One region of the Pseudarthrobacter sp. MOO14 genome, then DNA from elsewhere that is predicted to be linked to it. Evidence: predicted binding sites of a transcription regulator. Region 1 holds the regulator's gene; the other holds the start of a gene.

Evidence for each region. The regulator LexA, encoded in region 1, represses DNA repair genes until DNA is damaged. The targets are predictions, from matches to a motif close to TCGAACANNTGTTCGA.
Region 2: AC4EEV_RS01770 (DUF6504 family protein) is a predicted target of LexA. The motif match lies at 2,566-2,581, and genes of this name have one in related genera.

What each region holds. Positions count from the first base shown of each region.
Region 1 covers NZ_CM177849.1:4,019,445-4,024,508, forward strand. Annotated here, with positions in the region: gene hflX (GTPase HflX) at 1-164, shown strand, start outside; gene AC4EEV_RS18520 (ATP-dependent DNA helicase) at 157-2,217, shown strand; gene lexA (transcriptional repressor LexA) at 2,250-2,978, opposite strand; gene AC4EEV_RS18530 (LysM peptidoglycan-binding domain-containing protein) at 3,332-3,748, shown strand; gene AC4EEV_RS18535 (histidinol-phosphate transaminase) at 3,914-5,032, shown strand.
Region 2 covers NZ_CM177849.1:391,793-396,856, reverse strand. Annotated here, with positions in the region: gene AC4EEV_RS01800 (lipoate--protein ligase family protein) at 1-102, shown strand, start outside; gene AC4EEV_RS01795 (mycoredoxin) at 147-404, opposite strand; gene AC4EEV_RS01790 (SOS response-associated peptidase) at 536-1,297, shown strand; gene AC4EEV_RS01785 (VOC family protein) at 1,325-1,747, opposite strand; gene AC4EEV_RS01780 (chorismate mutase) at 1,764-2,087, shown strand; gene AC4EEV_RS01775 (hypothetical protein) at 2,096-2,485, opposite strand; gene AC4EEV_RS01770 (DUF6504 family protein) at 2,618-2,941, shown strand; gene AC4EEV_RS01765 (DNA polymerase III subunit alpha) at 2,938-5,064, shown strand, end outside.

The sequences.
Region 1 (5,064 bases):
TTGAACTGCTCATTCCGTACGACCGGGGCGACCTGCTCAGCAAGCTGCACGAATCCGACGCCGAAATCATCCACCTCGACCACGTTGAGGAAGGTACCAGGGCCGTGGTGATGGTCCGCGAGGGCCTGGCATCCGAGCTGGAACCATTCGCCCTCAATGACTGACCTCGCGGCCGGGGAAGCTGCGCAGGCGGCCGGCGAGCAGTTCGTCCTTGAACTGCTCGACCGCGCCGTCGCCGGCATGGGCGGACAAAGCCGCACCGGACAACACGAAATGGCCCGCCAGGTGGCCCGGGCCATCAGTTCGGGCAACCATCTCCTGGTCCAGGCCGGCACCGGGACCGGCAAGTCCCTGGCCTACCTGGTACCGCTCATTGCCCACGCGTTGGAAAGCAATAAGCCCGCCCTGGTGTCCACGGCCACGCTGGCCCTGCAAACCCAGATCGTGGGCAGGGACCTGCCCCGCCTCCTGAAGAACATCACCCCGGCCCTGGATCGGCCCGTCAAAGTGGCCCTGGTCAAGGGGCGGTCCAACTACGTCTGCCGCCACAAGGTGGAGGGCGGGTTCCCTTCCGAAGAGCCTTCGGAGGGCCAGCTGTTCTCCCTGGGCGAGGACACCAGCGTGCCGCACTTCGCCGCATCTGTGGGCGGTCCCGCCTCCCAGCTGGGCAAGGAAGTGGTGCGGCTGCGGGAGTGGGCCGAAAAAACGGCCACCGGCGACCGTGACGAGCTCCTTCCCGGCGTGACCGACCGTGCATGGCGGCAGGTGTCCGTGACCTCCATGGAATGCCTGGGGGCGCAAAAATGTCCCATGGCCGCTGAGTGCTTCAGTGAACTGGCGCGGCAGGACGCGGCCGAGGCAGACGTCGTGGTGACCAACCACGCCATGCTCGCCGTCAGCGCCTTCGAGGGGCTCGCCGTGCTGCCCGAATATGACGTCGTGGTAGTGGACGAGGCGCATGAACTGCAGGACCGCGTCACCGGGGCCGTCTCCGGGCAGTTGTCCGTCGCCATGGTGCACGCCGCCGCATCAGGTGCCCGCAAACACACGGCCATCACCGTTGACGCCCTGAACGCTGCGGCCGCCAACCTTGAGCTGGCCCTCGCCGGGGCCCCGAACGGCCTGCTGCCCAACGGCCTGAACGACGAACAGCTGGACTGCGTGGACCAGCTGCGTGAGGCCTGCCGCGCGGCGCTGTCCGATTCCAAGGGGGACAGCAACACCACGGCCGACGGCGGGCGGCAGCTCGCCCGGTCCCGCCTCATGCTGATCCTTGAATTATGCGAACGGCTGCTGGCTGCCCGGGAGAACCGCGAAGTGGTCTGGTTCTCGCGCGCGAGCACCTTCGACCCCGGCCAGGGTTACTCCCAGCCTGACGAGAATGCGCCGGTGCTGGTCAACATCGCGCCGCTGTCCGTTGCCGGGCGGCTGAGGGAAGGACTCTTCGCCGGCCACACTGTTGTGCTGACCTCTGCCACCCTGGCCATCGGGTCCGCGTTCGAACCGGCAGCTGGCGGGCTGGGACTGATAGGCGACGGAGCACCCAGCTGGACGGGGGTGGATGTCGGCTCACCCTTCGACTACCCCAAACAGGGCATCCTCTACGTGGCGGGACACCTGCCCAAACCCGGACGGGGTGTTTCGCCGGAAGCCCTGGAGGAGCTCGAGGCGCTCATCAAAGCATCCGGTGGCGGGGCCCTTTGCCTCTTTTCCTCGCGTCGGGCTGCGGAGGAGGCCGCCGATGCCCTGCGGCCCAAGCTCGATATGACCGTGCTCTGCCAGGGCGAGTCAACCATGACCGCCCTGGTCAAGCAGTTCGCGGACGAACCGGATACCTGCCTCTTCGGGACTATGTCCCTGTGGCAGGGGGTGGACGTTCCGGGCGGGTCGTGCCGGCTCGTGGTGATCGACCGGATTCCCTTCCCCAGGCCGGACGATCCCCTCATGACAGCTCGGTCGCGGGCCGTGGCCCAGGCCGGTGGCAACGGTTTCATGTCGGTGTCGGCTACCCACGCGGCCATCCGGCTGGCGCAGGGCGCCGGGCGGCTGATCCGGTCAACCGGCGACAAAGGAGTGGTGGCGGTGCTGGATTCGCGGCTGGCAACCGAACGTTATGCGGGCTTCCTGCGGGCCGCGCTGCCGCCTTTCTGGTCCACCACGGACCGCAGCAAGGCGCTGGCCGCACTCACCAGGCTCGGCGCGGAGGCCTCTGGATAGAGGCCTGCCGCGGCCGGAGGTGACAGGCGGTGTCAGAGGGACCGCAGCACCGAAACCACTTTGCCCATGATGGTCGCGTGGTCGCCCAGGATGGGTTCGTACTGCGTGTTCTGCGGGAGCAGCCAGGTGTGGCCGTCCCGCTGGCGGAAGGTCTTGACGGTTGCTTCGTCATCGAGCAGGGCAGCGACGATGTCACCGTTGACGGCGTCCGCCTGGCGGCGCACCACGACCCAGTCTCCGTCGCAGATGGCGGCGTCCACCATGGAGTCCCCGGCCACTTTGAGCATGAACAGTTCACCCTGGCCCACAAGTTGGCGGGGGAGCGGCATGACATCCTCAACGAGCTGCTCGGCGAGGATGGGACCGCCGGCGGCAATCCGGCCCACGAGCGGAACCATGGCGGTGTCCAGCGCGGTAGGCAGCTCCGTTACGGTGGCGCCGGGTGTCTGCGGCGCTGAGGCGGCAATCGGCTTCCCGCCGCCGCCGTCAAGCGTGAGGGGCATGAGCACCTCCATGGCCCGCGGCCGCTTCGGGTCGCGCCGGAGGTAGCCCAGCTTCTCCAGCTGGGACAGCTGATGGGTCACGCTGGACAAGCTCGCAAGGCCCACCGTGTCGCCGATCTCGCGCATTGAGGGCGGGTAGCCGTTGTCATTGACGGACCGCTGGATGGTCTCGAGGATCTTCTTCTGCCGCGGGGTAAGCCCCTTCGGAGTCCTCTTTGGTTGCGGGGCCGTCCTGCCCCCGGCGGCTGCTGCTGCCATGTTCGCCAATGCCTTTCGCTTGCCGCCGGATCTTCCGCCCCACGCCGTTGGCCGGCGTTGCGTGAAGGGTCACCGCTGTCATTGTCAGACCCTGCTGTTCAACTTCAGTGGTGGTTGTTCTTGGTTTCCAAGCTAGGCCAGCCACATTGCTTTTTCAAACATTTGTTCTAGCGAGTCTCGACATTGTTCGTTGATAGGTGCTAAAACTTAGTAAGCAAAGTTCGAATATGTGTTCTAACCACTGCATGGCCTGTTCGAAGACCTGGCCGGAAGAGATTGGTATTCCGGCACGGCAGGCAGGACGGCAGCGGCGGACACCCGGGCAGCACGGCAGGTCCAGGAGGGCTCAGTTCATGTCAGCTTTAACTTTTTCCCACATATCCCGTCCGGAGTTCCTGGCCGGGGAGCGCCACTCGTCCGGCAGCCGGCGGATAAGTGCCGGAACTGCGCCATCACCGGCGCCGCTTCGGTTGACCCGGCGGGGGCGGATCGTCCTGGTGGGAGTGCCGCTGATTCTCCTCGCGGTCCTGCTGCTCTCCTTGGCGGGACTTTTCCACTCCCCGGCCAAGGCCTCCGATTCCGCCGCGGACCTCGCCGTGACGCCCACGGTGACAGTCACGGTCCAGCCCGGCCAGTCCCTGTGGTCCATCGCCGGTGCCGTGGCCCCGAATCGGGATGCACGGGACGTCGTGGCCGACATCGTCCAGCTCAACAACCTCTCCGCCGGCGCGGTCCTGCCCGGGCAGCAGCTCTTCGTCCCCAGCCGCTGACCCCTTCTTGAGCGGGTACCGCGGAGCGGTAGCCTGGCGCCGCGGCCTGGTGACTGCGGGTGCGCGTCCCCCGGAGGCTGCCGCCAGCTCTTCGTCCGGGCGTCTCCGAGGCAGGCCAAAAGTGTCATATTTTCCGGTAGTTGCCACGGCAACTAAACTGTTCAGGTGAACGACCAGCTAGAACGCCTGAACCGGCTACCCCTCCGCAGCAACCTTCGCGGGCTGACTCCCTACGGGGCGCCCCAACTGGACGTCCCCATTCTCCTGAACGTCAACGAGAACACCCATGGCGTCCCGGCGGACGTGCGTGCCGCCATCAGCGCCGCCGTGACGGAGGCCGCCGCCGGCCTGAACCGCTACCCGGACCGGGAGTTCACCGAGCTCCGCAAGGCCCTGGCCGAATACCTTGGCCACGGCCTCGACGAAACCAACCTGTGGGCCGCCAACGGCTCCAACGAGGTCCTGCAGCAAATCCTCCAGGCGTTCGGCGGCCCGGGCCGCACCGCCCTGGGCTTCCCGCCCACGTACTCCATGTACCCGCTGCTGGCGAGCGGCACCGACACCGAATACATCACCGGTGTCCGGGCCGAGGGCTACGACCTCAGCGCAGAATCCGCTGCCCGGCAGGTCAGGGAGCTGCAGCCGAACATCGTGTTCCTCTGCTCGCCGAACAATCCCACCGGCACCGGCCTGGGACTGGACGTCGTCGAGGCTGTCTACGAGGCCGGTGCTCCAAGCCAGACCATCGTCATCGTGGACGAGGCGTACCACGAATTCGCCCACGACGGCACGCCCAGCGCCCTGACCCTGTTGCCCGGCAGGGAGCGGCTGATTGTCTCCCGCACCATGAGCAAGGCCTTCGCACTCGCCGGCGCACGCCTCGGCTACATGGCCGCGGCCCCGGAGGTCACCGATGCCCTGCGGCTGGTGCGCCTTCCGTACCACCTGTCCGCGATCACCCAGGCAACCGCCTTGGCAGCCCTGCAGCACCGCGAAGCGCTCATGGCCGATGTGCAGGACATCAAGCAGCAGCGCGACCGCATTGTGGCTGAGCTGACCAGGATGGGCCTCAAGCCCGCCGCGTCCGACTCCAACTACGTGTTCTTCGGCGGCCTGGAGAACCCGCACCAGGTCTGGCAGGAACTGCTGGACGCGGGCGTGCTGATCCGCGACGTGGGAATTCCCGGGCACCTGCGGGTCACGGCCGGTACCGAGCCGGAAACCACAGCCTTCCTCACGTCCCTGGAGCGCATCCTTGCGGGCCACGCCGCGCTTCCCGCCTAGACTTGATACAGCGGCGCTGGGCGCCCTGAACC
Region 2 (5,064 bases), 780 kb from region 1:
GTACCCGGGCTGGATGTGGCGGCCGTGGAGCATGCCCTCCTGGAAACGTATGCGGGCCACGCCACCCTGGAAACTGCTTCCTTCAGCAGCCTGGGGGCGTGACCCGCATCGGTTTCTTCGGCGCGAAGCCGGCTGTCTCCTGCCGCTTAGGCAGCGAGCCTGCTTTGGACCTCAGCAGCTGACGGGTTGGTGGCAGCGGAGCCGTCCGGGAACAGGACGGTGGGAACGGTGCGGTTGCCGCCATTCAGTTTCTCCACGAGTTCGGCGGTGCCGTCCACCTCTTCGATGTTGATTTCCGTGTAGCCGATGCCCTTTGCGTCCAGCTGCTTCTTCAGCCGGTTGCAGTAGCCGCACCAAGTAGTGGAAAACATGGTGATGGTGCCGGATTCGGGAGTGAAGTCCACGCGGATCTCCTAAACGTCGCTTGAAAGGTTTCCTTACGGTCAACGGTAGCGTGGCCGCCGGTATTCCCGGACTTTGCGGGGCGGCGGGGCGGCAGCATGACAGTATGTGGCGACGGTGGCATGCTGGTCCCATGTGTGGACGCTACGTAATGGCACGCGCCGTGGGGGACCTGCTGGCCGAGTTCGACGCCGAGTTGGAGGATGAGGTCAGCATCCCGCCGTCGTGGAATGTAGCGCCAACGGACGCGGTCCCCATCGTCCTGGAGCGGTTGGTGGAGGATGCCGCAGGGGCCCGGCAGGTACGGCAGTTGCATGTGGCCCGCTGGGGCCTGGTCCCGTCCTGGGCCAAGGATCCCGGGATCGGGTCGCGCATGATCAACGCCCGCAGCGAATCGGTGCTGGAGAAGCCTGCGTTCAGGAAGGCCGTGAAGTCACGCCGCTGCGCAGTCCCCGCCGACGGGTACTACGAATGGAAGCAAGGGCCCGGGAAGTCCAAGCAGCCCTATTATGTGCACCCCGGTGAGGACCACGGGCTGGTATTCGCCGGCCTTTACGAGTGGTGGAAGGACCCGTCCATTCCGGAAGGGGAACCAGGGCGCTGGCTGCTGTCCACTTCCATCCTCACGGCTGACACCCCACCGCCCGGGACTGAATCCACCATCTTCGGGAAGCTGACGGAACTGCACGACCGCGTGCCCCTGCCCATGGACAAGGCCACCACGCAGGCTTGGCTGGACCCGCAGGCTGACGACGCAGCCGCCCTTGTGGACATGGTGCGGGCCGGGGTCAAGGAAGCGGCCGCCGACTGGCACGTGGAGTCCGTGGGCAAGGACGTGGGGAACGTCCGCAACAACGGACCGGACCTGATCCGCCCTGTGGAGGCACTGTTCTAGCAGCCACTGCCCAGGGTGCGGACGCCGTCACACGGTGACCGTGCCGGCGTCGTCCACGGTCCACGTGGGGTTGTAGGCGACTTCCCAGCGGAAGCCGTCAGGATCCGTGAAGTACCCCGTGTAGCCGCCCCAGGGCTGGGTAACGGGTTCGGCGATGATGGCTGCCCCCGCCGCTGCGGCCTCTTCCATGACCCGGTCCACGTCCCCGGCGCTGGCGAGGTTATGGCTGAGGGTGATGCAGGGAACCCCGTCCGGCGGGCTGACGCCTGCCTCCGCCTGCATCTGCCGGGCGTCCCAGAGGGAGAGCACCAGCCCGTGGTTCACCTGGATGAACAGCACCTCCCCGGCAACCTCGCGGTGGACCGGCCAGCCGAGGCCGTCGATGTAGAAGGCCCGCGACCGGTCAACGCTGCGGACGCCGAGGGAGATAAAGTCGACTCTTGGCTCCATGCTTCGATACTGTCAGATGATGGCGACAATTCAAGGAAACGATCGGGATGCCCAGGCCGACAAGGAACAGCTCGCAGCTGTCCGGGTTGCCGTCGATGAGGTGGATGACCAGATTGTCACCCTCATTGCCCGCCGCGAGCGGCTGATCCGGATCGCCGGCACCCTGAAAGGCGACGACGCCGAGGTGCGGGCCCCCGGCCGGGTGGAGCGGATCATCGAGCACGTCCGGGCCGCGGCAGAGAAAAAAGACATTGACCCGGACATCGTCGAGTCAACCTACCGGGCCATGATCTCCGCGTTCATTGAACTCGAACTGAAGATCCATAAGGAAAACAGCTAAGGAAACCCCTACAGGGCTTCCTCCACCGGAACCCCATGCTGGAATTCCCGCCCGTCCGCCTCGCTGAAGGCTGACAGGACGTGTCCTTTCCCGAGCCCGTTCAAGGCCGTGGCGGGAAAGCTCCCGGTAATGGTGTTTTCCGAGTGGGATACGCCGGACAGGTCGTAATCTTCTTCGATTCCCTGGTCCCGGTTGAACGCGTAGCAGGCAATGGCCTCCCCGTTCATGAATTCAATGCACAGCCGCCGCTGCGTTGAATAGTCCGGCGTGGCTCCCATCAAGCCCACCACGTAGGCGCCGGACTCCGGAATGGCGCCATCGATATCGAACGTGGCCACCAGGGTGGAGTCCTGGGTCTTGATGCTTGCCTGCTTCAGGAGTGCGTCATCGGTACTCATGCCATCATCCTGCTCCCTGCCGCACGGTCCGTCCACCCCCGCCTATGTTTTGCCGGCTCCCCGGCGTAGACTTGATTTATTCGAACACATATTCGAATGGAGCATTTGGGAAGAACCGTCCGGGAGGCGCGCATGGGCATGTTCAGCGAGTCCATAGACGTGGCATGTTCCCCCTCCGGGCAGCCTGAATCGTTAACGTGGGCAGGCAGGGACTATCTCGTCTGCGCCGAGCCCGTCCGGTGGTATGAACGCCGCCAGTGGTGGGCTGAAGACGCCAGGGCTCCCCTGGGGAGCGGCCCTGGCGTGGTGGACCACGAAATCTGGCGAATCCAGGTGCTTCCCGCTGCTGGGAACAATGCTTCAGAACCCCTGACCCTCGACCTCACCCGGCATGTTGGCAGCGGCCGGTGGCGGCTGCTGCGGATCCATGACGCCCTTCGCCCCAGAACAGCATGAGCTTCACCCACCTTCACGTTTCCACAGCATTCAGCGCCCATTACGGCGTCTCCTGGCCGGAGGAACTTGCACAGGCCGCCGCAAGCGACGGCGCCACTGCCCTGGCCTGCACCGACCGGGACGGCCTTTATGGCACCATCAAGCACCTCAAAGCCTGCATGGCTGCAGGCATCGACCCCATCGTGGGGGTGGACCTTGCAGTCTTCGACGACGACGGGGACCACCGCACGCAGGTAGCCGGGCGGGTGGTTGTGCTCGCCCGCGGGCACAACAATGGCGCGGGTTACCGTGCTCTATGCCGGCTGGTTTCCGATGCCCACGCCCGGACCTCCGGGAAGGCCGGGGGAACAGTGCCGGTAGCGGTCACCCGCGCCGAATTGGCCTCCCGGACCCTCGACCCGGCAACGCTCAAACCGGTGCTGACCGTGCTGATTGGACCGGATTCCGACGTCGGCAAGGCCATGGGAGGCAGGCGGTACCTCCGTCCCCGAACCCTTTTCAAACAATGGCTGGATGTCATGCCCGCGGGAACCGTCGTTGCAGAAATCGTCTCCCAGCTCAGCGCGCCCGGCTTCCCCCTCAGCACTGCCCATGCAGTCCGCATGCTCCGGCTCGCCGAAGAACACCACGTCCCCGCCATCCTCAGCAACGCGGTGCGGTATTGCGCTGCGGACGGGGCGCCAACCGCGGATGTCCTTGACTCTGCCCGGACGCTGAAGTCCCTGCCGGAGCTGGCAGGGGAACCGCTGCTCCAGCCCACAGGCCAGGGGTGGCTGAAAACCGCGGAACAGATGCTCGGCCTGGGCAAGGAAATCATTACCGCAGCAGGGTATGGGGCCGCTGACCTCAAGCAACTGATGGCCCAAACCGAGGCGCTCGCCGACCTCTGCCGGATGGACCCCACCTCGGACATGGGATGGAAGCAGCCTGTGGTGCCGGAGGCATCAGTCATTGGCATTACCCGGGATCCGCATATGGAACTCATCCAGCGGTGCCATGCCGGAATTGGCAGGCGGTTCCCGGGGATCGGCGGACACGACGAAAAAACGATGCTGGCTCGGCTTGAGCATGAGCTGGGGATCATCCGGAACCTGGGGTTCTCGTCCTACTTCCTGACTGTGGCAGAGGTATCCCGGATGATCCAGGACATGGGAGTCAGGGCGGCAGCCCGTGGGTCCGGGGCGTCCAGCCTGGTCAATTATTTGATCGAGGTAAGCCACGTAAATCCGCTGCAGCACGATCTCATCTTTGAACGGTTCCTCTCCAACGACCGTGCCACCCTGCCGGACATCGACATCGACGTTGAAAGCGCTGAACGCCACAACGTCTACCGCCAAATCTTCGAACGCTTCGGCTCAGAGCGCGTCACCCTGATGAGCATGCAAAACGGCTACCGGGCCCGCGGGGCAGTGCGCGACGCCGGGATGGCGTTGGGGATGGACGATGACGAGGTGGGGGAGATTGCCAAGCAGTTGTGGCGGTTCTCTGCCAGGAAATTCCGCGAAGCGCTGCAGGAAAAACCCGAACTCAAGGAGTTCGCCGGCCGGGTGGAGCACAAAGACGCCGACGGAAACCAGCAGCTGGACCTTCTGGTCGACCTGACGGAGCGGCTGGACCGGCTGCCCCGGCATATCTCGATGCACCCCTGCGGTGTCATCCTGGGAGACGCCACGCTCCTGGACCGCACCCCTGTCCAGCCCAGCGGCCTGGGCCTGCCCATGAGCCAGTTCGATAAACACGACATGGACCCCATGGGAATGCTCAAACTCGATGTCCTCGGCGTCAGGATGCAGAGCGCCATGGCCTTCGCGGTCCGGGAAGTGATCCGCCTGCACCCTTCCAAGGCCGAGGTGGTGGCTGCTGGCCGCCACCCGGCAGGTCCGGATGGCAGGGGACCTGACTACATCGCCGCTGACGGCCGGATCGACCTCAACGCCGTCCCCCTCGATGACGAACCGACCTATGAGCTGATCCGCAGCACCCACACCCTCGGGTGTTTCCAGATCGAATCCCCGGGCCAGCGGGAACTGATTGGAAAGCTGGCACCCCGGGAGTTCAACGACCTCATTATCGACATCTCCTTGTTCCGGCCGGGACCCATGAAATCGGACATGGTCCGTCCC